DNA from 3 places in the Paenibacillus sp. FSL R5-0713 genome. Region 3 is predicted to be linked to each of the others. Evidence: riboswitches for the same ligand, from Rfam matches in the RefSeq annotation. Region 3 holds a riboswitch; each other region holds the start of a gene.
What was found. A riboswitch is a leader RNA that binds a small molecule or an ion and turns the genes downstream of it on or off. The one in region 3 is predicted to bind cyclic di-AMP.
Positions count from the first base shown of each region.

Region 1 (10,681 bases), 1.6 Mb from region 3:
ACTGCTTGCCGGATTCCTTTCTGCCCACCTTCAGATCGTATAACAGGCGTGACAATCCCGTCTCCGCATCAGGCTGGCGCTGCCCACTTCTAGTTAGTCCCTTTTCCAGAAAAGGGAGCGTACTATCCAACGTCTCCAGATTCAGATAAAGAACAGCATATCCCGCAAGTCCCAGTTGCTTCGCCATATGCAGGGCTACCGCCGTTTTGCCACTTCCACCCGAAGCGGATACTACACCGATGGAGAGAGTTTCTTGTCCCGGAAGATGCACCTTCTTGCGGCGTGGTTGCCGGCAGGCATGCATCACAGCATCCAGCAAAGCAGGCAGAGGTTGGTACTTCAACAGCCGCTTGGCCTCATCCACCTCTTCCATGCCTTCACTAAGCATCAGCCAAGGTACACCTGATCCTTCTCCCCCGTTATTCAGCCAGTCATTCAGAAACTCCGGTTCCGCAATAACCAGATCCGGTAATTCCCGACCTTCTTGCTCATTCATATGCTCCCTGAAGGAATCCCCCTGGGAGAATGCCGTGAAACGAACATGAAAACCAGACGAGCTCCCCTGCACAAAATCCAGCCATGCGCTAATGTAATCTCTATCCTTCGAAACCAGAACAACCTTCAGTACAATCAAATTCCCCTTCCCTCCCTGTCAGAAAGCACAAAAAAGCACCGCCCAATAACCGCATGAATATGCAGTATATGGACGGTGCTTCCGTCACGTGCTATGAATGTATGGATAATATAGCATACAATTTCTGGTGGAGCAAGGGATTAATTCTAACCCTTCATCCTTAGGATTCATAGGGTGAATCGAACTCAATAATGTTACGGTCGGGATCAAGTACAAAAATCTGCGCGAATCCCGCTACACTATCAGGTCTGGCTTCGTACTCAATTCCCTGCTGCTCCAGCCAAGCGATAGTCCCTGAATAACTGGTCACCCAGATCGCAAAGTGGCCGTCCGTTGTATCAATCCCAGCCTCACGTAACGTGTGACCCTCCGGGTGCTGTAACAGATGAAGCTGCTGGCTACCGATGGCATACCATGTACCTGTGGAGCGAAAAGCCGGACGTTCAATCTCCTGCATTCCCAGTAACCCCGAATAGAATTTTTTCGCGACTTCCAGATCTCGTACAGCCAGACTAACATGGTGAATGTGTGCATATTCGATCATCTTTTGTCTCCCCTCTCTGCTTCATTATGACTATACTATAACACCTTGACGCCTGAACATATTCTCTTTTAAAAAGAAAAACACCCCTGCTTGAATCCGGTGAACCTCGTGGCTCACACAGATCTAATTCAGAGGTGCGCGTAAACGGTACACAAGGATGTACGTCCATCGCTTCTTATGTTCTTCAGCATTTCATTTGGGCAGTTGTGCCAGCCAATTTACTTCGCGCTATCCAATGCTTCTTGTGGAATCTTGATCTCTTCCACTTGATCATGGTTGGAGAATGTACTGGTCATCTTCATGTCCATCGTCATTTTCTGTTCATTCTGTTCCATCTCCATGACCATGGCTACATCTGTACCTGCCGGCAAATACGTTTCTTTGTTGATCATGTATTTCATCTTCATGCTGGTGATATTCATCTGATCCAGCATCGCTTGCATCTGGGCATCCGAGCCGTTTTGCTCCATTACGGATTTGGCCAACTCTTTTACATTATCACCGGATACGTCAGCGTTAATCACATAATTGTCGCCTTCTTCGGTTACTTCAGTATCTTCTTGGATCTTTTTGAATTGCTCCAATTCACCTTCCGGATTCATGCTTGCTTTCATCTGCTCAATTAATGCAGCAGTTTGAGCTTCAGGAATCGCAACCCATTGGTCCCCAACTTGGGAGTAGATTTTATCCGAAGTGATATACTGCTTCACGTTCTGGGCTTCCTGTCCCGACATTTCCATTTTCATCTCTTGATAGATCATCATTGGATCTTTGATAATATCCATCTTGAGCGATGTTTTAACCTGTTGATCCTGGGACTGTTCACCCGCATCCAGTTTCAGATTCTGATCAATGTTTGCTTCAGTTGTGAAGCTTTTCATTTCTTTCGTTGCTGCATTGGTTTTGGTAATCAGTTCGTCCAAAGTAGGGATCTTTGTTTCCTGCTCTGCAGGTGTATTGCCCTCGTTGGATGTTTCGTTGTTAGTGGCTGGCGGCGTTGCTGTATTATCTGTGTCGTTACCGCATGCTGCCAAGCTTACTGCTAATAATGCCCCGATAAATAATGTAGTCCACTTCTTCAAGTTGTTGTCCTCCCAAATTAGATATGATCTGTAGTCATTACCCAATTATTTCCGTTATTAATCATAAAAATCGATCTTTGATCTCCGGGGTAGGCAACATGCATGCTTCATCCTTGCCAAACCAGCGATAACGGTTGCGAGCAACCCAGTTATAGACTGCATTGCGAATAAATTTCGGTACAATAATGAACACATATAACAATGGATAAGGAAACTTCAGACCTTTAGCCAATCGCAGTGCGGCCGTTGAACGTGTATAGTATTTTCCATTCTCAATCAGAACAAAAGTATCCATACTGTCTGTCGACAGGTTACCCTTTACCAGCAGTTCCTTGGCCACATCCGATTGGAGCGAAGCAAAATGATATTTCCCTTCCGGGTCACGTTTGATAATCCATTTGGTTAAGCCCTGGCAGAAGTGACAGACGCCATCCACCAGTACGATGGGATGTCCCTGATGCACATCCGTTTGATTTGCTGTCATATTGGCTGCCTCCTATTGTTGCGGTTAGAGTAACTTACCCAATCTGAGCAATCTTGTTTCCTAATTCTAAAAATATTACTGAAAACCGCTCTTTTTGAACACGCATTGTTAGGAAGTATAAAGAAAAAGAGCGCAGGCATTGTGCCCACGCTCGTATCTTGTCCGACAATTACTCAGCAATTGCCTTTTCCATCCATTGGTCATCGATCATTTGTTGATGCAGGTCACTTGCCCACTGGTCCATACATTTGCAAATGAAATCTTTGCGACATACTGGACAAGGCGTTTTCTGCAGACGGCTGATATTGGTCATCTTCCATTCCGGAGAACGGGAGTAGAATACACGGCATTTTGTACCGTCTACCAAATTCATTTTGAATTCGTACAATCCGTCTTCCTTGTTACCATAAGCTAGTTCTAAATCTGCAATACGCGGTCTATAAGACATGGATATCACCTGTTTAATTCAAATTTGGTTCATGCAATGACACTACTCAGTACTAAGTTATATTAAAGAAAATTCAGTTCAATGTCAACTCGCGCATGTCTACCCGCCAAACAGAATATCCAGAATCGTCCCTACCTGCCCTTGTTTTTTACCTTTCAAAACATCCGGATCAAATACTTCAACATAGCCGCAGGAAGCACAAGCCACGAACAGGTAGTGGTTATGCTGTATATCGAACATCTTGCTCAGGCCTGCTCCTGACATGGAAACTTCCTTAATGTTACAATCCGTGCCCCTGCATTTTGTACATACAAATCGGCGCTCGATCATCTCTTCAATACTCATCTTCGTTCCCCCTTTATGGAATGTGTAGCATGAAGTGGGAGTGCAATTATGTAAAAAGTACGCGATTGGACATCTGATCTCCTGCATCCTGCCCTTATATTATAATCAACACAAAACCCTGCCGATGGCCAGCAGGGCTTTGTACTCAAACGAACGAACATCAGGTATCTGGGATACCCTGCTCTATATGTCCCCCTTTGATTGGGGGAGTCAGATCTTAGACTACGTTTAATACAACATCAATATTGCCACGTGTCGCTTTGGAATATGGACAGAAATCATGTGCCTTGCGAGCCAGATCTTCTGCTTGACTGTGGTCCACACCAGGCATACTCACGTCCAAGCGAACAGATAACTGGAAACCGTCATCCGCAGGGTCTTTACCAATGGATACGTTACTTGTAACGACCACATCCTCCAATTTCACGCCTGCTTTGCGCGCTACATTGGCAAGGGCACTTTCATAACATGCTCCATATCCAGCGGCGAAGAGCTGTTCAGGGTTGGTACCTTCACCACCGGAACCTCCAAGCTCTTTGGGCATTTTCAGATCATGTTTAAGCATGCCATCCGAAGAAGTGACCGAACCTGTACGTCCACCTTTAACTGTCGCTACTGCTGTATATAAAGCTTCCATTCAGAATCTCTCCCTTATCCGTATAGTTTTAAATGCCTTCAATTCAATTTAAACTTCTGGCTCAATTTGAAACGCATTTTATATCTTTATCAGCTTTTACATCTTTATTATTTTCATGCATCTTATCCACATATCTGTATTTTTTCCGGGGTTGGGTAATATACAAAAGAGCATTTTCAAATTAGAACATATTTTTTGTGTTAATACATAAAAGTTGCACTAGACAAAAATTATTGAAGGAGTACAATGTAACAATAAACATAAAAATTTAGATATATCTTGAGCGGTTCGTCCCGCATCACTATTCCAAAGAGTCAGGTGATAAACGTATGAGTAAAAAAAATCCATTCAACGCTCCTTCAAGTGAATCATTGTCTACTGCAGGCATAGCCCCTTCACTCGGAGAAGCACATAGTTCCATGAAAGTACCGCAGAATGCGGCATGGTGGAAGAAATTTCTCGCTTTTGTAGGGCCAGGGTATCTCGTGGCCGTAGGTTACATGGACCCCGGCAACTGGGCAACAGATATCGCAGGCGGATCGCAGTTCGGGTATACTTTGTTATCCGTCATCTTACTCTCGAACATGATGGCCGTTGTACTTCAATCGTTGGCAGGAAAGCTTGGCATCGTCACTGGACGGGATCTGGCCCAAGCCTGCCGCGAACGCTTCAGCATGCCCGTTGTCGTCATGTTATGGATTCTGTGTGAACTGGCCATTGCAGCTACCGATCTGGCTGAGGTCATCGGTTCTGCCATCGCATTAAAGCTCTTATTTAACATTCCCATGTTGTACGGAGTTATCATCACCGCCGTTGATGTACTCCTGATTCTTGTACTGCAAAACAAAGGCTTCCGCGCCTTGGAAACACTCGTCATCGTGCTGATGGCCACCATTGCCCTCTGCTTCGGGATTGACCTGTTCCTGGCAAAACCGGATATGGGCGGTGTTCTCCATGGTTTTGTCCCAAATGTGGAGATCCTGCAGAACCCTGCCATGCTCTATATTGCCATTGGTATTATAGGAGCAACCGTGATGCCGCATAATCTGTATCTGCATTCTTCCATTGTGCAGACGCGTCAGATCGAACAGACACCACAGGGCAAAAAAGAAGCGATTCGTTATTCGACCATGGACTCTACAATCGCGCTAACACTCGCCTTGTTCATCAATGCGGCCATCCTGATTGTATCAGCTGCTGTATTCCATAGTGCCGGCATGACGCAGGTTGCCGAGATCTCCGATGCCTACCACTTGCTCACCCCCCTATTAGGGACTACAATCGCAAGTATCCTGTTCGGTGTGGCGCTGTTAGCATCAGGCCAGAATTCTACCCTTACAGGTACACTCGCAGGGCAGATTGTTATGGAAGGTTTCCTCAACATTCGGATTCCGGCTTGGCTGCGCAGACTGGTCACACGTCTGATCGCCATCATCCCGGCAGTAATTGTCACAGCAATTGCAGGAGAACACGGCACAGAAGAACTGCTCATTTTGAGTCAGGTTGTACTGTCTCTTCAATTACCTTTTGCGGTAATCCCTCTGGTCATGTTCACGAGTGATAAAAAAAGCATGGGTGCATTCGCTAACAAATTGTGGCTCAAAATCATCTCATGGGTCATTGCCGCAATTATCGTTGTGCTGAATGTATATCTGATCATTCAGACGATCCGGTTATTCTAATCTCGTCATATCGACTAAACATCAAAAAGGCTGATCAACTCCGGTATTCAATACCAAGTTGATCAGCCTTTATTATTGCAGTACAGCGAGGTGTTTCTTTTTGTAGTAAAACTCCGAGCTCTAACAAATAATCATCTATTCCTGATCCGGCACCAGTAAAGGCAGGAGTTCATCCAATGAATCCACAGTCCAATCCGCACGTTCGTCATCCGATCGGTCTGGCTGGAATCTTCCGTACCCCTGCATAATTCGAATCGTACGCATGCCCAGCTTCCGGGCAGGAATGATATCGTTATCAATCCGATCCCCGATCATGACGGCTTCCTCCGGTGCACAACCCGCCTGTTTCAGGGCTACAGCGTACAGCTCTGGATCTGGCTTGGACACCCCTTCTTCAGCCGAGCATGCCAGAACATCAACATACTTTCGCAGTCCGTAACTCTCCAGTCTTTCTTCCGTTCCAGGACTCTGATTGGCGATAATGCCAATGCGATAATACCGCGACAACTGCTGAAGAACGGAATCCGCTGAAGGAAAAGGTCGTTCAAGATCTTTTTTAAACTTCAGCTTGTCCTGAATCTGTTTCTGATGTCCTTCATCTTCAATGAATGTGCGAATTGCCACTCTCATGGGCCATTGTTCATATTTCTGATAACAGTTCGCGAACAATTCACGTACCGCCTCAATCTTCACCGGATACCCCAAAGCACCGGCTTCGCGAACGAACTGTCCGATAATATCATCAACGGGGTCCCATTCATCCACTAGCGTATCTCCAACATCAAAAAACAACCACTTCAATCCACCCACATCCGGCACGCCAATTCCTCCTTGTAAGCCACAGGCAATCTAAAAGTTCGTGTTCAAAAAGTCTGGTTTTCAGTATCGAGAAGATGGAATGAAGCTAGAAATGGAGTAGCGGAGCGTAGGGAAAACTACGTGAGCAACGGACATTTCGGCTGAATTTCATATTCGATGCTGATGATGCCGCTAGGCATCCTTCGTAATCAAAAGCGGACTTTTTGAACTACCTTTAAAACCATAAAAAAGAAGACTCACCATCATGCACGAGTCTCCTCAAATTTCCGTTTATCGATACATTCAATTATAACAGGCACCTTACACCTGAGCAATCTCAAGCTATGACATTACCCATTGAGGAGAAAGCCGACTTCCCCATTGAGTGAATATACAATCCGGTCTGCACCCATTCCCCGATAGATCCCCTTCGGATGGCTTTGCTCCGTAATGACGCATAGGGATTTTGATGTCCACGATCGACAGATCTGTAAATAACGACAGGTCAGATTCAGGCTGTTCTCGAAAATAAACACGTTACCAACGCTTGCCTGCGGCAAAAACCATTTTTGAGCTGCAGCCGTATTCATGCGAATGACATGTTCTACTCCGATTCTACGGAGTCTGCGCTCTTCCCCTGCACTGTTGGTTAGAACGGCAAACGGCATTTTTTTGTACATCAGCAATTTGATAAATTTGCGTCCTGCTTCATTAGGAGCAGTCACTAAGATCATCTCAGTATCCATCATTCGTTCCTCCCTTGGCGTGAAAAGACAACAAAAAAGAAGCGTGGGGGACCAAGGCCTCCCGAACGCTTCTTAAAGAATCCATGGCGAAAACGCCATGAACCAGCGTACGGCTTGTTGCCTCTCCCTTTAACGCTTACGAGGTTAGCTGACGGATTCGGGCGCGAGAGTCGCCCTATTTCCGGCTGTCACCGGAAAATTCACCCCTTGAATGCCTACTGTCCTGGACAGCGCATTCCGTTGGTTCCCCCGTTTCCCATTCATGAATGAATGGAAACTCAGCGATTAAAACATCGTTCGTATATCTTAAGTTAAGATCGAGCGATATTATCGTTTGTTTCGTTTTTCAGGTACAATTTAGTTTTAAATTGAAATTACGATATGAATCATACACCCGTGCCATGGCAGTGTAAAGTCCGGACAGATCACCGAATCGGCAGATTTTCGCCATTATTCATATATAATAACGCTTACAATACGGTTATACGCTATCCACCTCGTCAAGGCTATCTAATTCTCACTCTGGCGTAAATCACTTCGCAATTCATTCACGCATTCTGCACAACTTGCCAGTTTTGATTCTTTTAACATCATATTAGTTTTGCATTATTTAATTGTAACCAATATAATGAAAGGTATCAGATGATATCATGGAGGCGATTGAGATGACAGTCTACGATTACAAAGTGAATACCCTTCGCGGTCAAGAAGTTGAAATGTCCGACTACCGTGATAAAGTGTTACTGATTGTGAATACGGCAAGCTCATGCGGACTTACACCTCAATTCAAAGGTCTGCAAGAACTGCAAGACAAGTTCCAGGATGCGCCATTTGAAGTCCTTGGATTTCCAAGCAACCAGTTTGCCCAGGAAAAAGGTTCTTCCGACGATATCGCGGAGTTCTGTCAGATGAATTATGGCGTGAGCTTCCCTATGTTTGAGAAAATTGATGTGAATGGCTCAAGTGCTCACCCGCTCTTCCAACACCTTAGCAAAGAAGCACCCGGCCTGCTCGGCTCCAAAGCAATCAAATGGAATTTCACCAAATTCCTTGTGGATCAGAACGGACAGGTAGTTAAACGTTATGCTCCCAAAACAACACCTGACAAGATTGAAGAAGATATCAAGAACTTACTGCAAAAATAGTACATCGGCCACCCTTAGCCGGAAGGTAGAGCACCATTACCCCCGGTAATGGATGGCCTTTTTTCAACTTCTGGTACCAGACTGTTCAAAAAGGCAAAAAAAGAAGCTTTCCATTAATGGAAAGCTTCTTCTTCATCGTTCATATGATGCGGTCGAGAGGACTCGAACCTCCACGGGCATACGCCCACTACCCCCTCAAGATAGCGTGTCTGCCATTCCACCACGACCGCATGTCGTAAATAATCGGCAACAGAATTGATTATACAGGGTTCTGAAATAAAAGTAAAGTATTTTTTAAACCTTCTTTTTTAGCTAGGCATTTTCCTCAAAAAACGCATATTCTCGTCATGTTTACCCATGAAGTGCATATTATTAGATTTGATCCCCTCTTTTTCGGTAAGAGCCGATCTTGTTGATTCATTTATATATAGTCCTTTCTTATATATAGTCCTCCCTGCACTTCGTCACATAAATAACATAATAAGTTATATAAAATGACACAAATATTAAATATCAGAATCTATTCATTAAATTTAACGGATACTATTGACAAAAAGCGGACGTTTATGGGATGATAACTATCATATAATTCGGATTTTCAAACATAAAGTTAGCAAAAAGGAATATAAATGTCATTTAACATGACATTTAACGAACACAGGAGGCGAATGATTGTGAACCGTGGGAATAAGCTGCTCGATTATGTCAAACTGCTTGATTCCTCTATTCAGGTTGGAGGGTTTACCCATTCCTTCGGCATGGATATCCATATCAGGGAGGGTACCATTCGTAATGCTGAAGATCTCGAATCATTCATGCGTTGTCAGTTGCATCCCAGCATTGTTCGTCTTGAAGGCATGGCCATCAAAGGCATCTATACCGCAGCAGATCACAAGGATACATGGCGGATAGCTCTGATCGATAAACTGGTCCATGTTCAGCGAACTCCTGGAGATCTCAGAGAACAAGCTGCCGCCATGGGAAAACGATTGATCAGACTGGCACGCGCTCTGCACCCCTGGATTGATTTTAGCCAGCTCGAACAGATCTTCGCCAAATATGATTCGGTTGGCTGCCTCTCCACTGTTCACGCCTGGATTAACCACCACCTCGACATCCCGGTCGAGGAAGCGGTCCTTGGTTACCTGCATTCAGCCATGAATGCCTGCATAACCGAAGCCTCCAAAGTCATTCCCCTGAATAACGATATAACCAAAGATCTGATGGTACGCCTGGCCACAGATCTGGAGACTGAATGGAATACCGTAAGCGCCTCGGCTGCGGATGGACTGGCACAGCCAACCTCGATGTCCATGAAATCATTTTTCCCCAGTTTCCATATGCTTGGAGCTGGACTTCATGCCTACAGAGCCTAGTCCTCTTGCTCCACAAACCCGCCCCCTTCCCTTCATCAAACAAACTAAAAAACACGCCGGCAACCTCCTTGCCGACGTGTTTTTTGTCATTTTATTTGTTTATTTAACGTATTTACGCCATTTAACATCACAAAATACACTTTTTTCCGTCTTTTTTAATTGTTAGATGACGGATTTACGTATATAATGAAATATACAGCTCGCATTTCTATATATTCTACATGAAGAAAGGGCGACTGAATACTACATTCTAACCAGGGGTGAACCCTTTTGAACAAGAACAAGAAAAAACCAGTCACTCCGTTCGGATGGGCCATCAAACGACGGCTAACCGAACTACAAATGGACCAGAAGGCCTTTTGCGAACAGCACGGCATCCCACCCTACCGTTTATCCAATCTCATTCACGGCACACGCAAAGCAACCCGATTCAGGCACATGGTCGCTGATATTTTGGATATTCCAGATGAACTGAGATAAGATTTCTGTCAAAGGAGGGTCCCATCCATGAGACATGTTACATCCGATCTGGAGAGACTGTCGTTCCAGTCCATACGTCACCAACTCATCATCGTTGATCATAATTGGATCATTCACAGTTGTAACCGCGCCTGGCAACAGGGGCTCGGCCAATCACCACCATACCCGGATGCGAATATTAATCATGCACATTACCTGCATCTGACGGAAGCCTGGGCAATACGAAGCAAGAACACAAACACGGCACTTGTCGCACAGAATTTGAAAGAACGCGGAATAC
Region 1 covers NZ_CP150229.1:1,591,744-1,602,424, reverse strand. The annotation lists gene MKZ12_RS07040 (ParA family protein) at 1-634, opposite strand, end outside; gene MKZ12_RS07035 (VOC family protein) at 795-1,178, opposite strand; gene MKZ12_RS07030 (DUF6612 family protein) at 1,397-2,260, opposite strand; gene MKZ12_RS07025 (thiol-disulfide oxidoreductase DCC family protein) at 2,322-2,744, opposite strand; gene MKZ12_RS07020 (hypothetical protein) at 2,914-3,192, opposite strand; gene MKZ12_RS07015 (zinc ribbon domain-containing protein) at 3,292-3,537, opposite strand; gene MKZ12_RS07010 (organic hydroperoxide resistance protein) at 3,755-4,174, opposite strand; gene MKZ12_RS07005 (Nramp family divalent metal transporter) at 4,504-5,856, shown strand; gene MKZ12_RS07000 (HAD family hydrolase) at 5,992-6,675, opposite strand; gene MKZ12_RS06995 (hypothetical protein) at 7,005-7,403, opposite strand; cyclic di-AMP (ydaO/yuaA leader) riboswitch at 7,519-7,694, opposite strand; gene MKZ12_RS06990 (glutathione peroxidase) at 8,066-8,545, shown strand; tRNA gene MKZ12_RS06985 (tRNA-Leu) at 8,693-8,775, opposite strand; gene MKZ12_RS06980 (urease accessory UreF family protein) at 9,220-9,921, shown strand; gene MKZ12_RS06975 (XRE family transcriptional regulator) at 10,192-10,401, shown strand; gene MKZ12_RS06970 (hypothetical protein) at 10,429-10,681, shown strand, end outside.
Region 1: another riboswitch for cyclic di-AMP. It lies ahead of MKZ12_RS06995 (hypothetical protein); the one in region 3 lies ahead of MKZ12_RS00150 (ubiquitin-like domain-containing protein).

Region 2 (10,681 bases), 2.9 Mb from region 3:
TATCATGGCTGCACAGCATATTGAAGATGACTTCGTTGGTTTGTTGTGGATAGCGCATAATCAGTGAACCCATCTCATTGGCAAAGTTATAACCATCCATTGAACCACAGAAGAACTGAAGCACTTTGTCGGCAAATGGGTAATTCATGACGGAATCGAATTGATCACCCATAAGCCAGGTCAACGAGTCGCTCCATACTTCACCAACAATATAGGCTTCCGGATTCGCTGCCTTAACAACCTTGCGAAAATCACGCCAGAAATGGTTGTCCACTTCATTGGCTACATCCAGACGCCAGCCATCCAGCTTGATTTCCTTAATCCAGTACTCTGCTACATCAAGTAGATATGCTTTAACCTCTGGGTTGGCTGTATTGAACTTGGGCATGTTGCCATAGAAACCAAATGTATCGTAGGTAGGGATACCGTCTTTGATCTGAATCGGATATTCATTGATGTGGAACCAGCCGGCATACTTTGAGTTTTTTCCATTCTGGAGAACGTCTTGAAAAGGAGGGAAGTCTTCACTGCAATGGTTAAACACAGCGTCAAGCATCACTCGGATACCCAGACGATGGCATTCTTCTGTCAATTGTTTGAGCAGGGCATTGTCACCAAAATGAGGGTCGACTTTTTTATAGTCTATTGTGTCGTATTTGTGATAGGAATTGGCTTGGAATAGCGGGGTAAAGTAAATGGCGTTCACGCCAAGTTCGGTCAAGTCATGCAAATGATCCAGCACACCTTGCAGATCTCCACCAAAAAAATTGTCCAACTCCGGTTTGCCACCCCATTCATGCGTTTCTGGAGGATTCAGCTTGGGATCACCATTAGCAAACCGTTCAGTCATGATCTGATAAAAGACGGCTTCTTTGGCCCATTCAGGTACCTTAAACACATCGATTTCATGTATATACGAAAACTCATAATATCCTCCGGTTGGATAGGGGAGCTCATAATGAATTCCGTTATCGGCAAGAAAAACATCTTCCGAACCGGCGGTTATTCGAAATATATAGGTGAGACGTTTGAATTGTGGCTTGACGGCAGCCTCCCAATAATCAAACATGCTATCCGCAGCAGCCTTCTCCAGTTGTATTTCCTTATACGTTCCGTTCCAATTGTACTTATCTCCGGTCAGTGCAGTCACGTATTGCACATCATTTCGTTTGGTTCGTACACGCAGATGTATGGTTGACGAATTATAGGCATAAGCCCACTTGTCACGAGGAACATGATACATGGCTTCTAGCAGCATGACAGCACCTCCTCAATATAGGATAAGTTATGAAAACCGGTCTTTTTGAACACGTACTTATATCAATAAATAACCAAGTTAGCCAGCAAATGAACCACATTTACTGTAATAAAATGAATTATTTTCATCGTTTTCAAAGGTTTCTTTCACAGCATCTCCAGCTTCTTGCTGAATATACGTACAGCTAATTAAGAAAAAGGCACCCTGAAACAGCTTGGAATTCAAGTCTGTTTAGGGTGCCTATATCACATGTTGATTAGATTCTTAGCGAATAGCTTGCTCGAATTCCGTTCGGATGGTTTGAAGCAGTTCTGGCTGACTGAGTACGTCGTAGGCTGTTGTAGCAAGTGCTTTTGCTCCCAGAATCATGCCATCCAGCGCGCGGTCCTGAAGTGCAAGATCACGGAAGGCAATGGAGTGCAGGGTATGAACTTCATCCACTACACGGATGTAGGGGTGGATTGCGGGACATTTCAGGGAAACGTTACCGATGTCCATGGAGCCATGATCGTTACCACTCACAATCTCTTCTTGCGGGATACCGAGTTCCATCAGATTTTGACTAAATGCCGCTGAGAATGCCTCATTGGTGACCATCTCGTCATAGGACGTTTCATAGTTGGATGTCACGAGCTTGCAACCTGTCTGCAGCGCAGAACCTTCAGCGATCTGAATCACACGTTCAGTGAGGATATTCAGTTCTTTACGGGTTGCAGCACGCACATAAAATTGTGCAGAAGCGTAGTCAGGAATGATGTTTGCTGCCTGACCTCCGTTATTGATCACACCGTGAATCCGAACGGTACTTTTCACTTGTTGCCGGAATGCATTGATTCCGTTGAACGTTTGAATGACGGCATCCAGAGCATTAATGCCTTCATGCGGACTTGCGGCAGCATGTGAAGATCGACCATGAAATTCAAATTGAACAGCATCAATCGCCAGCGAGCTGCCTGACTTTTCGTAGGCATAGTATGGATGCGCCATAAGGGCAACATCGCAGTCATCGAACAAGCCTGCTTCCGCCATCGGAACTTTGGCACCACGAGTCTCTTCAGCAGGTGTGCCAAACACTTTAATTGTTCCACCTACTTCATCCAGAATGGCCTTAAGCCCAACAGCAGCTCCAAGACTCATCATGCAGATCAGATGGTGACCACAAGCGTGACCGATCTCCGGCAGCGCGTCATATTCGCACAATAATGCAATGGTAGGGCCGGGTTTGGCGGCGGAATACGTTCCGATAAAGGCTGTCTCCAGTCCAAGAATGGGAGCCTCTACTGTGAAACCATGATAGAGAAGTTCTTCTTTCAAACGGGCAGAAGCGAGATACTCTTCATTTCCCAGTTCGGGATTCGCACCGATATATGATGAAATGGCTTTAAAACGGGAAGCATATTGATCAATAATCGTAAGAATTTGTGATTTTTTAGATGTCATTGGTAAACTCCTTATACGTAATGAAAATAATTCATTGATTATATCATGTTTGCTTTATTTTTTCAGAAACAAGTCAAGATTTGTAATTTCAAAATGCATTGCATAATCATGCATTGTACTTTATAATGACTCAGTCATCAACATGAGAAGCATACAATGTACTGTAAGGGGAGAAAAAGGTTGAAATTGATAAGTCGTTACACCATGATGCTGTTGACCTTTGTTATTCTGCTGACGACTGCCGTTCCTGTGGCATTGGCAAGTGGAACTACAGATAATTCAAGCAGTAAAAAGCTGGTGCTCGGTACAAGTGCCGATTTTGCACCATATGAATTCCATAAAGTGATTAATGGTAAAGATGAAATCGTTGGTTTTGATATTGAGATCGCCAAAGAGATTGCCAAAGATCTTGGCGCTGAGCTTGTGATTGAGGATATGGGCTTCGACGGTCTTCTGCCTTCATTGCAGAGCGGGCGTGTTGATCTGGTGATTTCAGGTATGACGCCGACGGATGAGCGGAAGAAAAGTATCGATTTTTCCGACACCTACTATAAATCAAAACAAGTGATCATGGTTCGCAATGTGGATAAAGACAAATATCCAACCATGACCGAACTTGAAAATGCGAAGATTGGCGTTCAGAAAGGCTCCATTCAGGAAACGATCGGACAGAGTATTCCAGGAGCGAAGCTTACTGCGCTTGATAAAATCTCGGATATCGTGCTTCAACTGCAAACCAAACGTATTGACGCGGCAATCGTAGAAGATACCGTGGCTGCAGGTTATCTGGACGATATCATTGGACTTGCTGCTGCTGTTCCGGACGAAGAGCAAGCAGAAGCGGCAATCGGGATTCGTAAAGGCAATACCGAGCTGCTAGCAGCCGTAAATGGAACACTGGAGCGATTGAAAAGCGAAGATAAAATCAATCAGATGGTGACGGACGCCAGCCTCATGATGGCGGACAAAGCAAACAAATCACAAAATATTTTCCAAGTATTCTGGCAGTACAAAAGTTTCTATGCTACAGGTATAGGCTACACACTTCTGTTGTCTGCACTTGGGGTTATCTTCGGGGTAATTATTGGATTGATCATCTGTTTGTTCCGTTTGCATGACGCTGCAATTTTGCGGTGGATCGGTACTGCTTACGTTGAAGTGATCCGTGGTACACCAATGCTGGTACAATTAATGATCATTTACTATGGTTTTTCCCTAAGCTTTGGCATTAACTTCACTGCACTTCAGGCAGGTATCATTACACTTTCAATTAATAGTGGTGCTTATCTGGCAGAGATTTTCCGTGCAGGTATTCAAGGTGTGGATCGGGGTCAGTTGGAAGCAGCTCGTTCCCTGGGAATGGGTAGAGGGGCAGCAATGCGTTATATTATTTTACCGCAAGCCTTCAAAGCTGTATTACCGGCGATCGGTAATGAATTCATAACCATCATCAAAGAATCCTCCATTATCTCCGTTATCGGTATGGTGGACATTATGTATCAGGCAAGTGTGGTCAAAAACATTACGTACCAAGGCTTGAGTCCATTTTTGATTGCAGCAGCCATCTACTTTGTAATGACGTTCATTTTGTCCAAGCTGCTGGGACGACTGGAAAGGAAGTTGAGTGCAAGTGATAGACGTTAGACAATTACACAAATCTTATGGAAATAACGATGTGCTTAAGGGCATTAACGTGACGATTGGCAAAGGTGAGGTTGTCGTGGTCATCGGTCCTTCCGGTTCGGGGAAAAGTACATTCTTGCGTTGTCTGAACCTGCTGGAACAACCTACCTCGGGAGAGATTGATTTTGAAGGCGTGTCAATCACAGACCCCAAGCACAACATTAACGCAACTCGTGAGAAAATGGGAATGGTGTTTCAGCATTTCAACCTGTTCCCACACAAAACGGTAGAACAAAACATCACAATCGCTCCGATCAAAGTAAAGAAACAATCCACGCTGGAAGCGGAAAAAATTGCTGCTGATCTGCTTAACACCGTGGGCTTGTACGATAAAAAAGATGTATTCCCGAATCAGCTGTCCGGTGGACAGAAGCAGCGGATCGCCATTGCTAGAGCACTGGCCATGCAGCCGCATGTCATGCTGTTTGACGAGCCTACCTCGGCACTGGACCCCGAGATGGTCGGCGAAGTGCTGGATGTCATGAAACGTCTTGCAGAAGGTGGGATGACCATGGTCATCGTAACGCATGAGATGGGGTTTGCACGTGAAGTGGGAGACCGTATCCTGTTCATGGATGGCGGGGTTATTGTGGAAGAGGGAACACCTGATGAGGTGTTTGGAGCACCGAAAAATTCACGTACACGTGACTTCCTTGCGAAAGTACTCTAAATGAATTGATTAAATAGCGTTACTGACTTCGAGTCGGTAACGCTATTTTTTTGTTGAAAATAATTACATATGGGATTCAAAAAGTAACTATTCTGTTACCAAATATATAGCGGATATCTGGCCCAAACACTTTTAGTGTATTCAATATTCTTACACGTGCTTATACATGTTGAATCCATTTGGTAAGAATTACTACAAGTTCAGGTTACAAAATTGTGATATATTGAACTCTGCCGAAACTTCCGGACAGGGAGTGCGGGGGATGTAACGATGCAGATAGTGCAGGGGGAAGATCTACAGCACACTGCTTGGGGTGAATTAGGGGTACATATCGTTTCAAATGTAATGATGGACCTATAGGGTGGGCTCCTCATCCGAATCCGACAACTAACTTCGCAGGCACAATGAGGGAGGAAGACCATGATTAACAAGAAACGTATAGCCAAAACAGCAGTAGCATTAATGACAACAGCAATGCTCATACAAGCCGTTCCGGCTCACGCCGATTCAGTTCATGTGGCCAAAGAGGGAGATACCTTCTACACCTTATCGAAACAATACGGAGTATCAATGAACACATTAGTTAAAGCAAACAATGACATTTCGCCTTACAACATTTATGGTGGTTTGAAAATTACGATTCCCGGTAAGGCAAACAATGTAGCAGCCGCGGCGACGGAGAGCAAGACCCAAGCCAAAACGGTTACCACAGCAAGCTTGGACGTTAACACAGATAACAAAGTGGTTCAAGCGTGGGGTAAAACATTTGATTACAGTAAAACTGTGAACGTGAAAGCAACAGCGTACTCTGCAGATCCGTCTGAAAATGGAGGATGGGGTGCCGTCGATTATTTCGGAAATGACCTTGAACTGGGTACGATTGCAGTAGATCCTAGTGTCATTCCACTTGGAACCAAAGTACTGGTAACGGGTCACAGCCATCCAGGCTTGCCAAAACAGGCTTTTGTGGCTACAGCACGTGATGTGGGCGGTGCAATCAAGGGTCACCGGATTGATATCTTTATCCCTGGTAGCAAACAATCGGTAAGCACATTTGGTTTTCAGGATATCGAGTTGTACATTCTGAAGTAGAGCGTAAATTACATTTAAACTGAATTCAAACAGGGTGTCTGCCAGTCGCTAACTTGCGATTGAACAGCACCCTTTTAATATTTCCATGATTACCTAACACGGTTATTCTATTCTTTCGCCTTCGGTAATCCCAGCATTTCGTCCAAGGTGACCAGTTCATATCCCCGGTTACGCAGTTCCTCAATAATTTCAGGCAAAGCCTCAATCGTGCCATTCAGATTCGATCCAACACCGCCTCCTGCATGTTGTAGAACGATGGAGCCAGGTTTTACAGCAGACAGGATGTTATCTTTCACCTTTTCCTTGGAAAGACCTTTCCAGTCCAGAGAGTCAACGTTCCAGTTCACAATACTATAATGTTGTCTGGCAGCCCATTGCAGCTGTTCTTCATTAATGTCTCCATACGGAGGTCGAATCATCTTGGGCGTATATCCCGCCAAATGGCGAATGATATCCCCGGTATGTAAAATTTGTTTGCGGAAGGCATTCATCGACAGCTTACTGAACTCCGGATGATTGTAGCTGTGATTGCCAACGATGTGCCCTTCCTTAACAATCCTTTTTACCAAATCGGGGTGCTTCTCAGCACGACTACCAACGATGAAAAACGTAGCTCTGACTTTATACTTTTTCAACAGATCCAACACCTGCGGAGTAAACCGTGGATCGGGCACATCATCAAATGTCAACGCAACCTGCTTGGTTGAAGGACCATTAGTTTTGAACGTATCGGCATATTTCTGACGTAACTGTCCCAATGTTAATTGTTCTTCTTCCACGGAATCAGTATTGGATACCGATTCACTTGGCGGGTCTGAAGCATCCCGTGATGAAGCTGGTGGTGCTTGATATCCGCCGAGAAAAACAACGATAACCATCAGCATAATGAGGCGTACGCGCATAATAACAGCCTCCTTTTCCAAAATGACGTTCTCTATGGTATGCCCGTGGACTTGAGAAAATATGCGCAGTGTGAGAAGTTTCATTGCTGATTTAACTCATGACAGCCATAATTCCTCCATATATAACATATAGAAAAGGAGCGGTGGAATAGCCATGAGTACATATGATTTGAAATCGATACGTTTACAGGTGATTGAAGCAGGAGAGGATAAGGTTTTTCTCGTTACTGGAGGAAAAGCTCATATTGGCGCTGTAGCCACGTTCTATGTGGAAGATGAGCGGGTCAGCGGCACGACAGTCCATATTCCGGGACATAAGGAACAAGAACTGTGTGAGCGGCTTGCCCGAAAGGCTGCCCAACAATTAAAAATGACCGTTACGGTAATTATGGGTATCCATTTTGATTCCATTACACGGATGCAGATCGATGAAATCGTGCAGACTGCAGAGAGGCTAATGGAGGATCATCTGAGCAAGGATAAACGATCTTCCTAATATAAAGAGCAATCGCATGTTTTAATTTTATTTGCTAAAATTGAAACGAGTTGTAGATTGTTACGTATGTATGTTTATATACGATGTAATATCGACTAGGAGGAATAACATAATGTCCATTTTCAAACGTTTACGTGATCTAACCATGTCTAACATCAACGCTATTATTGACAAGGCAGAAGACCCAATCAAGATGACGGACCAATACATCCGTGACATGCAAGAGGATCTGGAAGATGCGGAGAAAGCAGTAGCGCAACAGATCGCCATTGAGAAGAAATTCAAGCAGTTATTCGAAGAGCAGGAAGCTCTAGTGAAAAAACGTGAAGAGCAGGCGCATACGGCGGCACGTGCTCAAAACTTGGATCTGGCCCGCAGGGCTTTGGAAGAGAAAAAAGCAGCCGAAGAGAAGATGACTGAGTACAAAACCAGTTATGATCAAAACAAGGCTTCAGCAGATAACCTGCGTGGCAAGCTGGACGAGATGCGTAAGCAACTGACTCAAATGAAGAACAAACGGGAAACACTGGTAGCGCGCTACAATGCAGCAAAAGCCCAAACGGAAATCAACAAAGCGTTGAATGGATTTGGCTCCGATACTGCAAGTGCCGGTATGAAGCGCATGGAAGAGAAAATGATGCAGATGGAAGCACAGGCAGAAGCAAGCAACGAGATGTCTTCCAAAGGCAAATCGCTTGATGAAGAATTCGAGAAGTTGGGTAAAGATCAGGCTGTTGAAGATGAACTCGCAGCATTGATGAAACAGTACGATAACAAGAATTAATACCTTGGTTGTCAGCAGGGTTAACTAGCGGAGGAGAAGAATGTTTCTCCTTCGCTTTTAAATGCGGTTCATGTTGAGATGTGGGGGCTGTGTAAATGGATTTGAACATTTTGGCGATGTTGGTCTGGACGGTATCTGGTTCGGTTTTGCTGTTTGTCTTGATGTATGTCGATTCACTGTTCACGAAATATAAGGATTTTGCTGAAGTTAAGGCTGGCAACATGGCGGTTACCACTCGTATGGTGATGAAATTATTTGCACAAGGCTATGTACTTGCTACGTCCATTTCTACGGCTGGTCATCTTGGAGAAGCGTTGTTGGTGTCCGTGGTATCCTTTATCATTTTGTTGATTCTGGAGAGTGTCGTTCACTTTATGATTCGCAGATGGGCCAATCTCGATCTGGATACAGGAATTCAGCAAGGTAAGACAGGATACGGGTTGTTCTCTGGCGCTTTACATATCGTGGGCGCACTGATTATTGCAGCTTGTTTATAAGATAAGGAACAGGAGTAATTCTCATGAGTGTATGGAAACGAATTAAAGGAATACTAACGAAACCTGAACCACCGCAGGCAGAGAAAACCATGCTTCAGCTTGCACCTGGTGATATCTGTGAGGTTTCTCTCGTCACTTATGAAGTCGTTGGTCGGGTACAAAATCGCGCTCGAAATGCAGTTGTGCTCACCCTGCAGGATGGTACCGCATTTCGATATTTGCATATCGAAGAACGGGAACTCACACGTTACGCCCTATATACACCCATTGATGGCAGGCTTGATGCACCTGATGAAGTACCTACATTGTTGGATCTGGATGGACGCGCATATCATCTGGAGGAAGAGTATGGAGGAATGGTGTCAACAGCAGGCAGAACACCGTATGGCCAGGCTGGGGAACAATTGGTATGGCAGTATCAGTCCGATGATAATATGCTTCTTCGCGTGGAGTGGCAAGACAGAAGATTTACACTGTATGAGGGTGAGTCCATTCTTCCTGCGGATATCAAAGTGATTCGTTCGAGCTAGGAGAGGTTCCAATGAAAAAACGCTTGGCACATGGATTAAAATTAATGCTGGTCCTCAGCCTTGTGATGTCTCTGTTGTCCGCGTGCGGAGCACCTTCTGTTCAGGACACATACCCGCTTGAATCGGTTAACGGCAGTGGTAACTCAACGTCTTATGTGTACCGGGCTTCGGACCGCACCGTTCCGGAAGTGGCTCAGGAATTGTCTGACCAAAGGCAACCGGATCAGATCTCGGCAGAGAACACAGAGCGTATGTTCCTCGTGTATCAGGACGAGTATTATCACCTGCAACAAGACCCGAACAAGCCGGAGGATACCTTGGTTGAGGTGGACTCCAAAGAATATGTTCGACAGAACTACGATTCATCTTTTCTACAAGGCTACCTGACCGCTACATTAATTGGTAATCTTTTTGATTCGTTTGGCGGGCGAGGTTATGGCAACTATCGGGGATATACCAATAAAGATACGTATAAACCGAGTGCAGGATCTTACCGTGCGCCGACAAGTAATGACAAGAAGCTTGCACCACCTATTACTGTCGATCGGAAAGGTACGATTACAAGGCGCGGAAGTGATAAAGATTCAAGTGTGGGATCTGGCGGAGGATTATTCAACCGCAACAAGGATCAGAGCAAGGGAACCATTGATCGCAACAAAAGCAGTGGTGGTCTGGGCGGGTTGTTTGATTCACCCAAAAAATCCTACAAAAAACCGAAAACTAGAGTGGGCGGCGGCCGCATTATGAGGCGTAGATAATAATCTAATCCTAAGCGTGGTAACCAACCCTCAAATAGTCCAATTCATAAGAACAGTGAAAAGGTAAGGCGGATTTATCTCTGCCGGCACATTTACCTTGGAGCTGTTCTTTTTGGTTTACGATTTGCGAACATGGTTGGATTTACGTACACGGGGAATGGTTGAAGCAGGTTGTTTGCGAATCCAGCGGATAAATGGAACCATTCGTTCATCCTGTCTCAAGGACTGCAGATCCGTAAGACCAAGCGTTACAATATCGCGATTGGTATATAGCGAATGGATCTGTTTGTGACAAGGGATGCACAAGTTGGCCGTAGGCAGAAAGGTTCCTCCCATTTCTTTGGGTGTCAGATGATGAACGGTCGTGTCTACAGGTTCTCTTCCGCATAGTTCACATTGGTCATCCATGATGATTACCTCCTTTTGTAAATTATATTATGGGCAGACAAGAGTCCTTTCATGTTAAATATAAGGTCGACGAATGTTACACCTGTATGAAAATAAGATTTTGTCACAGGATTCAATTAACTGATGTGCTTGTTATCTTACAGCATTCGGGCTACACTTTCTT
Region 2 covers NZ_CP150229.1:3,925,395-3,936,075, reverse strand. The annotation lists gene MKZ12_RS17420 (alpha-glycosidase) at 1-1,258, opposite strand, end outside; gene MKZ12_RS17415 (M20 family metallopeptidase) at 1,523-2,698, opposite strand; gene MKZ12_RS17410 (ABC transporter substrate-binding protein/permease) at 2,879-4,342, shown strand; gene MKZ12_RS17405 (amino acid ABC transporter ATP-binding protein) at 4,329-5,051, shown strand; cyclic di-AMP (ydaO/yuaA leader) riboswitch at 5,273-5,469, shown strand; gene MKZ12_RS17400 (3D domain-containing protein) at 5,472-6,143, shown strand; gene MKZ12_RS17395 (polysaccharide deacetylase family protein) at 6,251-7,045, opposite strand; gene MKZ12_RS17390 (hypothetical protein) at 7,200-7,541, shown strand; gene MKZ12_RS17385 (PspA/IM30 family protein) at 7,654-8,325, shown strand; gene MKZ12_RS17380 (DUF350 domain-containing protein) at 8,421-8,822, shown strand; gene MKZ12_RS17375 (DUF4178 domain-containing protein) at 8,846-9,352, shown strand; gene MKZ12_RS17370 (DUF4247 domain-containing protein) at 9,364-10,110, shown strand; gene MKZ12_RS17365 (HNH endonuclease) at 10,228-10,518, opposite strand.
Region 2: another riboswitch for cyclic di-AMP. It lies ahead of MKZ12_RS17400 (3D domain-containing protein); the one in region 3 lies ahead of MKZ12_RS00150 (ubiquitin-like domain-containing protein).

Region 3 (10,681 bases):
CATTGTGATTCATCAGACCTTCCAATGTCTCACGAGTCACGAGCGGTGTATCCCCACAGACCACAATTGTGGATCCTGCTTCGCCACCAAGCAAGGATTTAACTTGCTGTACTGCATGTCCTGTGCCCAGTTGTTCCGCCTGGAGTGCATACTCCGCCTTGGAACCTAAAAATGACTGCACCGCTTCGGCACCATGGCCGACAACTACCACACTGCGTTCAACGCCTGCGCTGAGTGCTGCATCCAGCACATGTCCAACCATAGGTTTACCGCATACGGGATGCAGTACTTTGTACAATTTTGACTTCATTCGTTTGCCTTGCCCTGCGGCAAGAACGATTGCCATTCGTTTCAAAGTTAACGACCTCCTGTTCTGAAAAACCCATTGAAATGCATTGCTTATCTATATCCAATGAGTATCGTTCAGCCGGCTTCACGCCGGTCTTGTTCATCGCCTGCTGTCTCTGTAATCACACGTAACAACGCGGACACCAACGAAATGTGACCTATATGTATACGCCGTGTACCTGCGAGCTTAACCGAATCCCAATGATTCCTAAGATGCCGCCCTGCCACCAAGCGCACGATGCGCTTTTTGTTCTCTGCTAATAAACTCAATACTGAATATATCTTATTCCGATCAAAAAGAAAAGAGAGCCATAAGACATGGCTCTCTTTTCCTTCGAACCCCAATAATGTTCTCAGGCACCTTCTTCAATGACTTCTTCCTCAGTTGCAGCACGATCGTATTCAGTCAGAACTGCTGCCTGAATCTTCTCACGCGTACCGGAAGAGATCGGGTGGGCGATATCACGGAACTCTCCATCAGGAGTGCGCTTGCTCGGCATAGCAACAAACATTCCGTTGTTACCATCAATGACACGAATGTCATGAACGACGAATTCGTTATCGATGGTAATGGATGCGATAGCCTTCATTCTCCCCTCCGAGTTAACACGGCGGAGTCTGACATCCGTAATTTGCATGTGTGTGTTCACCACCTTTTTCCATCAGAACTTGGTGTATAATTCCACACGGCATATACGAACTCCTTCTTTTTATAACCATAAAAATTTCCTAATTTCAGGAATTTTTTTATTTAATACACAATTCGACAACGTTAGTGCCAGGTCGATGGAAAAGACCCTTTAACGACATAACATTCGTCATCTTTCTACAGGTCAAAATAGTTGCCAGGCTTGACGGAAATCTGTCTGCTCTTGGCATCAACTGCTGTCAGCTTCGCGAGAGATACGTAATCGGTTAACAGCCGTTCTTCTGAATCTACAGAACCAGATTCCACCAGTACCCCTACCCCGGCAACTGTAGCATTAAACTCGGCCAAAAGATCGATCATTCCTTGCACCGTACCCCCAGCCTTCATGAAGTCATCCACAATAAGTACTCTGGAATGCTCACGCATCGCCCTACGAGACAGGGACATGGTATGCAGACTTTTATGGGACCCGGATACATAATTGATACTTACGGCCGATCCTTCTGTAGCCTGATGGTCCCTGCGTACGAGCACGACAGGCAGGTTGAGCTGGGCTCCGGTCGCATAAGCCAGTGGAATTCCTTTGGTTTCTACCGTCATAACCACATCAATATTCATATTGCCAAAGGCCGTTGCAAAGATCTTGCCGGCTTCATTCATCAATGCGGGCTGACCAAGCAAGTCGGACATGTACAGGTATTCTCCAGGCAAGATCCGATCAGGTTGCGCGAGCTGGGTCGAGAGCCGTTCCGCAAATGCAAGTGCCAGTTCTCGGGATACCTTCGGAATCCACCTTACTCCCCCGGCTGCTCCAGCCAGTGTATGCAGTTCTCCTGAGCCACCTTCTTCGAACACTTCCTTGATAATCGCCAAATCTTCACTAATTGAAGACTTTGCGGCACCATAACGTTCGGCAAATGTGGTGAGCGGAATAACCGTATGCGGTCTGGACAATAAGTATTGCGTCATTTCAACCAGCCTTGCGCTTCGTTTTAACTTCTTCACAGAGATCCATCCTCACGATCACGGAAACATCTAAATCCGAATAATTATTTAAAAATATACCACCTTTATACGTGTTTGTACATTATAAAAGCGAATTTCATGTCAACATACGTACAGCGTACACTTCTTTACAGAAACCACGCAGGCCATTGTATATCCGGGCAACCTTGGATTCTTTGGAGACCAGTCCAAATACCGTTGGACCACTACCGGACATCAACACACCGTCTGCGCCCAACCGAATCATGGCATCCTTCAGATGCTGAACTTCCGGATACAGCTTCAACGTTACATCTTCAAGCACATTGCCCATCTGGTCACAGACTTCCGTAAAGGATTGGTTGCGAATCGCCTGTTCCATTTTAGCCGCACTCGGATGACGAACAATCTTGTCACTGCGGAACCGTCCGTATACATCGGCTGTAGACACATTGATTGGAGGCTTGGCCAGAATTACCCAACATTGCGGCGGATTAGGAATGGGAGTCAACTTCTCACCACGGCCTGTAGCGAGTGCAGTCCCTCCTGTGATACAGAATGGAACATCCGAACCGAGTTCAGCTCCAAGCTCCTGCAGTTCGTGATCCGGTATATTCAATCTCCACAGACGGTTCAATCCACGCAGAGCTGCTGCTGCATCACTGCTGCCTCCGGCAAGGCCGGCTGCAACTGGAATCTTTTTATCCAGATGAATATGGACGCCCGTACGTACGTTATAGCGCTCCTTAATCAGTCTGGCTGCCTGGAAAGCCAGATTCTTCTCGTCCAGCGGGATATAACCCGCCTGACTGGAGATGAAAATGGTATCTCGCGGCAGCTCCGACATTTCCAGCCGATCAGCAAGATCGACCATGGTCATGATCATTTCAACTTCATGGAATCCATCGCTTCTTTTATGTAAAACGTCCAGCATCAAATTAATTTTAGCAGGCGCTTTTTCGTAAATTTTCAAGGCGTTCACCCGTCCTCACCTTTTCCCTAAGACAACTTAACATATTATATCAAAATGGGGCTGTCAAGTCATTTCTATTCCGCATCTAAGGGGAAAAAGCGGGGTTGTCCCTGACGGATTTCCCCACTTTTCAATCTGCTTGAACCGGATTAAGATTTGCGGGCAGCCTGCTCAGCAAGTTGAATGGCTCTTTTCACCATGTTTCCTGCATCCTTGGCTTTGATTCCACCCCAACCTTCCTGTTGGACCGTATCATAGAAGCCCAGGTCTTTCGCGAGCTCATTCTTCAGATCCTCGGACATGACACTTCTTCTTCTGCGACTCATGAACCATCCTCCTCCAAAGTATCCATCATAATGTAATGAGTTCGTTCACGTTTTGGACATCTTGCATCAGGCCAATTGAAGTTTCCTTCATTGCTTAAGAAACTGCCCTTCACCTGTCCATATAGTATGCCGCGACCACCCCTCACTCATTCCTGCGTATGTATGGGTTACCTTAGAAGATAAATGGGTGATTTTGTAGACATAAAAAAGCGATCCACCCAAGGGGCGAATCGCCTGTACAACGATACTTACGTCTCCATATAGGAGCTATGCGTCTGGCTGCCCGGGTCAAAAACCATGACTTCCACCGATTCCGTAAGTATATCCGCATAACTATAAGATACTCGCTTGAAGGTTTCTTGCTCTTCATCAAGCTTAACAATAAAAACAGAAGGGTACGTTTCTTCCAATACACCCGTACGCTCAATGGTCTTACGGCGGCCACCATTAGCCCGCAGCATAATCTTCTGACCAATATGTGCATCGAGATTGCGTTTGATATCCAACAGCGTGTTTTTAGCCATTGTCGACGACCACCTCTTTTCTTGTCCATTATACCGGATTTTACAGTCATTGTCAAATCAAAACTAATTATTATATCAGCATCAAAAAGTTGTTGTCAATGAATTTTTTTGCAAACAAAAAAAGCCCCAAATTGGGACTTTAAATGGCCTACATCAGACTGCCGACGGGTTCACTTTTAGCGTAGATAAATCATTCAGCCCCGGCAGGCCTACCCGGTAGCTCCCCCGTGTCTCTACACCACCCACACCTTGGCTACCACTGATCGTATTGTGCAGCACATCATTCATGTTGACCGTTTCCCGTACCGATGTGAAGGAAGCCTTGGCTGCCACGTAGACCGGGTCAAGTGCATGAATGAGGATTCTGCCTGGAGAACTGGCAAAGTTCGCTCCAGCGCGCAGCAGTGCCTCAAAATGGGACTGACAGGCCCCTGCCACAATAGTGAGTGCATCCAGATGGCGTTCATATTGTCTGGCCACCTGAATGGCCGCCACAAAATTTTGCGAGTTCTTATAACTACCAAGACTATATAAGTCATAGGGCTGACGTGTCTTTAACACCCCGTCATGACCCGTAATGACCACGATATCTGGACGTACTTTGGGTAATAAACGGTATAAGGTATCTGCCATTGCCGATTCATGAACGTATTGTCCCTCTGCGGGAACACGAAGTTGCTCATAGAGATCCATACTTTTTTTCAAATAGTTCGGATCACCATCCAGATGAAGCACCTTTCCCGGCATTTCAAAATAAGCCGGCTCCTGTTGAGCAGACCAGTCCTGTACCAGACCTTCACGATTCCGCTCAGCCTGTTCCATACGAATCTGTTGCAGGCGGGAAAGGGTCTGATGTGCTTTAATATGCGCCTGTCTGGTCTTGGCGCTTTGCGGTTCGTAAGGAACCTGTATCAAATCGTCCACTGGGGAATCGGCAAGCAGCCGGAACTCAGTCCCTTTAATGACCGCAGCATCCAACTGAAGGCCTTCCACCCGAAAAGTCACATCGCCGCCGTATGACTTCCGAACGACCAAGTCTCCGATATTCATCAACGTAATCACCTCTACCCCATCGTATGGGCAGAGACCCGGTTTGGTTCATTCGAATTTTATAATGCTGCGCGTACCCCTGCTTCCCACATTACGGTGCTGAGTGTAGCATACTCCTGCAGACTTAACGTCTCTCCGCGTCGGGATGGTTGGATACCTGCCTGCTCCAGCAGAATGTCTGCCTGTTCCCGGTTCTCCTTTGTGAAGAAACGAGCCTTCAGGTTGTTCGAGATTGTTTTTCTCCGTTGGGCAAAAGAAGCCTGTACCACTTCGAAGTAGTGTGCTTCATCGGGAATCTCAACTGGTGGTTGCTCACGCACCTTCAGCTTAATGACAGCTGATTCCACATTAGGTTGGGGAATGAAGACCGTCGGTGGCACAATACACACAAGCTCAGGAATACTGTAGTACTGAACTGCGATGCTCAGACTGCCGTAGTCTTTCGATCCCGGTGCAGCAGCCATGCGTTCAGCCACTTCTTTTTGGATCATGACAACAATGCTGTCCACTGGCAGCTTCTCTTCCAACAGTTTCATCATAATTGGAGTCGTTACATAATAAGGCAGGTTAGCCACAACACTGACTTTGTCCACCGATGCAAAATCGCTTTGGAACAGTTCAGCCAGATCAAGCTTCAGCACATCACCATGATGCACACGTACATTCGGATAAGGCTGCATCACTTCTCCCAGAATGGGAATCAAGCGCTGATCAATCTCTACGGCTGTGACAGGACCCGCTACCCGGGCCAATCGTTCCGTAAGGGCTCCAATACCCGGTCCGATCTCTAAAGCGCCCTTGGACTCGTCCAAATCGGCTGCATTAACAATTTTGTTCAGTATATTTTGATCGATCAAAAAGTTCTGACCTAGACTTTTCTTAAATGAGAATCCGTGTCTTTGAATAATTTCTTTGGTTCGCTTGGGCGTTGCAATTTCTATCGTCTCTTCCATATCCTTCATATGCTCACAATCCTTCACGTTCAATTTGCGCTAATGCTGTAGAGAACTCTTCCCGTGTAATCTGAAATACACCGAGACGTTTGTGGAACTGCTTACCGTTACAATATCCGATACCCAGCAGATTGCCCATCTCCATGCGACGTGCAGCAGCCTGCGGATGCACAATAAGTCCTGCCGCGATCAGGTCCTCCCAATCGATCAGGCTAGGAGCGCCTTCGTATGAAGTATGTACGCGTGCAAGAGCATGACGGATCGCCTCCGGTGAGGCATTCTCCACCCCAATATCCCCTTTGCGTGTGGCATCGGCTTCCGGAATGAAAGCATGTTTGCAGCCAGGCACCTTATTCGCAATGATTTTACGAATGCGTTCGCCGGCATGATCCGGATCTGTCAGTACAATGACTCCCCGTCTCTCCTGAGCAAGCGCAATCCGCTTCAGAATGCGTTGGTTAATGGCTGATCCACCTGTTTCTATGGTATCGGCTTCCACGGCCCGACGGATGGCTACCGTATCATCACGGCCTTCCACCACAATGACTTCTTTTATCATGTTCCATTTCTTCCTTTCTAACGCAAAAAGAAGAGGAATATCCTCTTCTCTGCCAAACGGCGGGGGAGACTGAATTCAGACCCCTCCGCCGCATATTCCGCATGAATTATTCATGCAACTATTTTATAGCATTCCCATTTCAAAGTAAAACGATTTTAGTTCGCTTCCGGCTTCACCGGACCGATCACGTAGACCGTCTTGCCTTTCTTGCGTCCAAAATTCAGGGCATGCTTCACACTGTCATAATATACGTCAATTTTGTTGCCTTTAATGGCACCGCCTGTATCTTCCGCACGACGGAATCCCAGACCTTCGATATATACCCACCAGCCAATTGGAATGACTTTGGGATCAACCGCAATGGTGCGTCCTTCCGTTACACGAGTACCGGAAGCTGTTTTGGTTCCAATGCCAGGCTCTTCGGAAGAGTAGGCAGTCATGGATACATTCTTAAGTACTTTGGAGTATTTAAAAGAAGTCCCGGATACGGTAATCACTTTGCTGCCCGAGGCAGATGTTTTCTTCGAGTTCGTTGTTGTAGCCTTCTTCGTTGTTGAAGTTTGAGCTGATACGGTCTGAATCTCTGGTTTTTTCACAACAGGTTTTGCTTTGGTGCCGACAGCAATCACTTTATCTACACGATTATTCGCGACAGATTTGCCGACCATTTTTTTGGAGACCAATTCTCCATCCTGAAATACCTTTTCGATGTGCTGTACAAGTGTGCCTTCTTTGCCGTTCACAACGACACGGTTATCCCCTTTGTACAAGCTAGGGTCAGCCGTTTTAATTACTTTGTAAGCGATTGGTTGTTCTACATCCACTGTACGCTTTGTTACGCGCACTACACGGATCTTCATATCTGCTTTGATCGCAGTTCCAAGCGCCGGATACACCTTATCATTACTTTCAACTTGAATACCTGATTTTTGAATTGCATCTTCTACGGATGAATCCGTTGTATACAGAGTCTTGGTGTCTCCGTCTGCCGTAATGTTAACTGGAACGGCCCGCTCAATAACGATTCGGTCTCCATCTGTAATCGCCCCGTTCATGGACATGGATACCTTGTCGTGAGGGCTGACTGTGATCGACTGCTCCTCCAGCATTTCCTGAAGCATTCCTGTACGAGTCTCTACCACCTGAGCTTTGCCATCAATAACCAGTGAAATTTGTTTCCCGGCCTGACCGTAAACGACTAACAAGATCATGATTGTAAGCGCAATTGAGAAAATCGCGATCAATGCCATTTGACGCATGTTCTCATGCTTCCACCGCAACGCGAAAGACTTACTGGATGATCGTGACTCATGGGTCTCTTCTGGTTGGAATGTGCCCACTTCTCCGTCCTCCTTCATAGCCTCGCCGTCTAAAGTAACGCATGATGTCTTTGACGTGACTATACCAAATTTTCTACAGAACACAGATCGGACCAACTGATCGGTTCTGCACCATGAATCAATCTTCGCAACATGATGTCATCCTCCTGAATACCTACCGTATGATGACAACATTTCTTTTATTCAAAAACAAAAAAGCCAAAGAAAGAGTGTAAGAGGAACTCTTTCGTGGCTTCCGAATGATTTTGAATATCGGAAATTCATGCACGAGGTTGCCTCTCTTTTTCCGCTTGCGAGGTTAGCTGTCGGGTTCGGGCGAAAGAGAGCCGCCCTATCTTGGGTCACCCGCTCATGGCGGACGCCCTTGAATTCACCCCGAGACCCAAAGAAGAAATCAAATACGGCTTCGCAGTTCCCTTCGCTGCTTTTGGGTCAGCGAACGTTGCGCATCGGCCAAATACACCGATGTTTAAGCCCTATTGGTTCCCCCGCTCTCCGTTAACGGAGACTCAGCGAGACTGATTCATGAAAGTAATGTTGTTTCATCGGAAAGTGTCCCTTTGTTCATCCCCCGAACATCTGTCCAATTTTCCGCACAACAATTCACTGAAAAGATGATATCCTGTTTTGATGCATGTTGTAAAGCGTTGATCAAGTACGTTTTTCTGAATATTTGGTTAAAATATTGTAATATTCTTGATTTATTTGGATCAAAGGGCAAATTAACTCCCCTTACCTGCCTTTTTCACCTCATTTGCTCGTTTTTTTAACGAATTCCAAATCGTTCCATGGCATTTTTGGTGGTTATTGCAGCAATTTCCTCCACCGAAATGCCTTTAATTTCCGCAGCTGCCTCTGCAACCAGACGTACATGCGCTGTCTCATTTCGTTTCCCGCGATAAGGGTGAGGTGTCAAATACGGAGCATCGGTTTCAATGAAAAATCGGTCCATCGGAACCTTCGCCAGCACCTCTTTGGGTTGCTTTGCGTTTTTGAATGTAATCGGTCCTCCGAAGGAGAGATGGAAACCCATATCGAGACAACTTTTTGCTGTTTCCCAGCTGCCCGAGAACGAATGCATCACACCACCAACTTCACTCGCCTTCTCTTCACGCAAAATTCTTATGATATCCTCATGTGCATCCCGATTATGGATGACAATCGGCATGTTCACTTCACGCGCTAAGGCAATTTGTTGTCGTAATACGCGATGCTGTATTTCCTTCGGTGAAGTATCCCAGTGATAATCCAATCCAATCTCACCGATTGCCACCACTTTTTCATGCTTGCATAAAGATGCAATCCACTCCAAATCCCCTTCCTGCATTGTGATCGCATCTACGGGATGCCAACCTACAGCTGCATATATAAAGTCATACGTTTCAGCGAGTTTCATTGTCGTTGGAATTGTCTCCCGGTTAAAGCCAATGTTGATCATGCGACCAACTCCTGCATCCACAGCACGCTGAATCATGTCCTCGCGGTCCTCGTCGAATTGTGGTGCATCCAGATGTGTATGTGTGTCGAACAGCATCATGTCTGTATCTCCCTTCATGTCGAAATAACGACTATCTTCTTTTGAAAATTTAATTGGTGAAATTCAAATTTTTCAATGACTCATACATAAAACATTTTGGGCAATCTGTATATTACATCATTACGTTTGTTTCTTCACAACTACAATATATAGAAGATATAAGGATATTCTGATCTACATATTGCTGATTGTGCTAACTTTGCCTACTTGCATTTACAAAATTATGTCGATCTACATATACTCCCCATTAAAGCAGATTACTGTATCATGAAAAATAGCTCTTTTTGAAAGTCTTTTGATATCTAAATTCTTCATTGGATTATACCCACACGATTACAAGAAATAGGGGCGTATATGTGACGGTAATTCATGAATAATCGCATCCACCTTGTTTTGCGGGTAATACAAATGATGTTTCCCCCGGTGAAGCCCGCTGATGGAACGGACAATGTCAGATACTTCTGACAACTCACGTAAATTGTCCTGTCGATCCAGAAGAAGAATCTGCTTATCCGTGGATTCATCCGGACGAAAAACATCATACGGATTATCGGAAGGAAAATCAATTTCAAGATCATATTCGGGATCAAGGCCTGCCTGTACAAAAGCTTCCCGAATCTCTTCTATTATTGTCAAGTCGACCTGTTCAAGCTCTACATACTTATATAACTTGCGATCCATAAAACGTTCGCATAACTCACTCAGAACAGTATCGTCCTCCTTTCGCCACTGTGTAAATGCCGTCTGAATTAATGCTTCATCCAACTGCAAATATTCATCTACGGATAATTCTCCTGCAAATAATTGAGGGAGTGGATCAATCATAAAGCGAAATTGAAAATCATGCTGTATGAGTGTTTTTGCTCGCTTGAATATTTGCCGCAATAGAATTTCAGAACTACGAGTTACCGGATGGAAGTAAATCTGCCAATACATCTGATACCTAGACATGAGGTAATCCTCCACAGCATGCATGCCTGACTCCTTGACTACAATTCGTCCATGATAGGGACGCAGCATCCGAAGGATGCGATCAAGGTCAATCGTGCCGTAATTTACACCTGTAAAATAAGCATCCCTAAGCAAATAGTCCATTCGGTCTGCATCAAGCGGGCTGGTCACCAAGTTCACCACAATCGGCTTTTCGTACGTTTTTTGAATGACAGATGCCACTTTCTCAGGAAAATCAGGAGCATACCGTCTTAAGATCGCCCCTACTTCGGTATCACCTGTAATAATGCGACAAGTCCAATCTTCGTGATTCATGTCAAAAGCTTCCTCGATGGAGTGAGAGAATGGACCATGCCCGAGATCATGAAGCAGAGCTGCACACAGAGCTACAATCTTTTCTTCCTTCGGCCAATCTGAATAATGACTTCTTTCAAATTGAGAAATGATCTTGCGTGTAATTTCATAAACACCTAGTGAATGTGAGAAC
Region 3 covers NZ_CP150229.1:30,478-41,158, reverse strand. The annotation lists gene glmU (bifunctional UDP-N-acetylglucosamine diphosphorylase/glucosamine-1-phosphate N-acetyltransferase GlmU) at 1-355, opposite strand, end outside; gene MKZ12_RS00195 (hypothetical protein) at 424-618, opposite strand; gene spoVG (septation regulator SpoVG) at 702-986, opposite strand; gene purR (pur operon repressor) at 1,175-2,002, opposite strand; gene ispE (4-(cytidine 5'-diphospho)-2-C-methyl-D-erythritol kinase) at 2,100-2,954, opposite strand; gene MKZ12_RS00175 (small, acid-soluble spore protein, alpha/beta type) at 3,104-3,280, opposite strand; gene MKZ12_RS00170 (Veg family protein) at 3,529-3,804, opposite strand; gene yabG (sporulation peptidase YabG) at 3,958-4,854, opposite strand; gene rsmA (16S rRNA (adenine(1518)-N(6)/adenine(1519)-N(6))-dimethyltransferase RsmA) at 4,914-5,816, opposite strand; gene rnmV (ribonuclease M5) at 5,821-6,366, opposite strand; gene MKZ12_RS00150 (ubiquitin-like domain-containing protein) at 6,522-7,706, opposite strand; cyclic di-AMP (ydaO/yuaA leader) riboswitch at 7,978-8,231, opposite strand; gene MKZ12_RS00145 (TatD family hydrolase) at 8,473-9,243, opposite strand; gene MKZ12_RS00140 (HD domain-containing protein) at 9,577-10,681, opposite strand, start outside.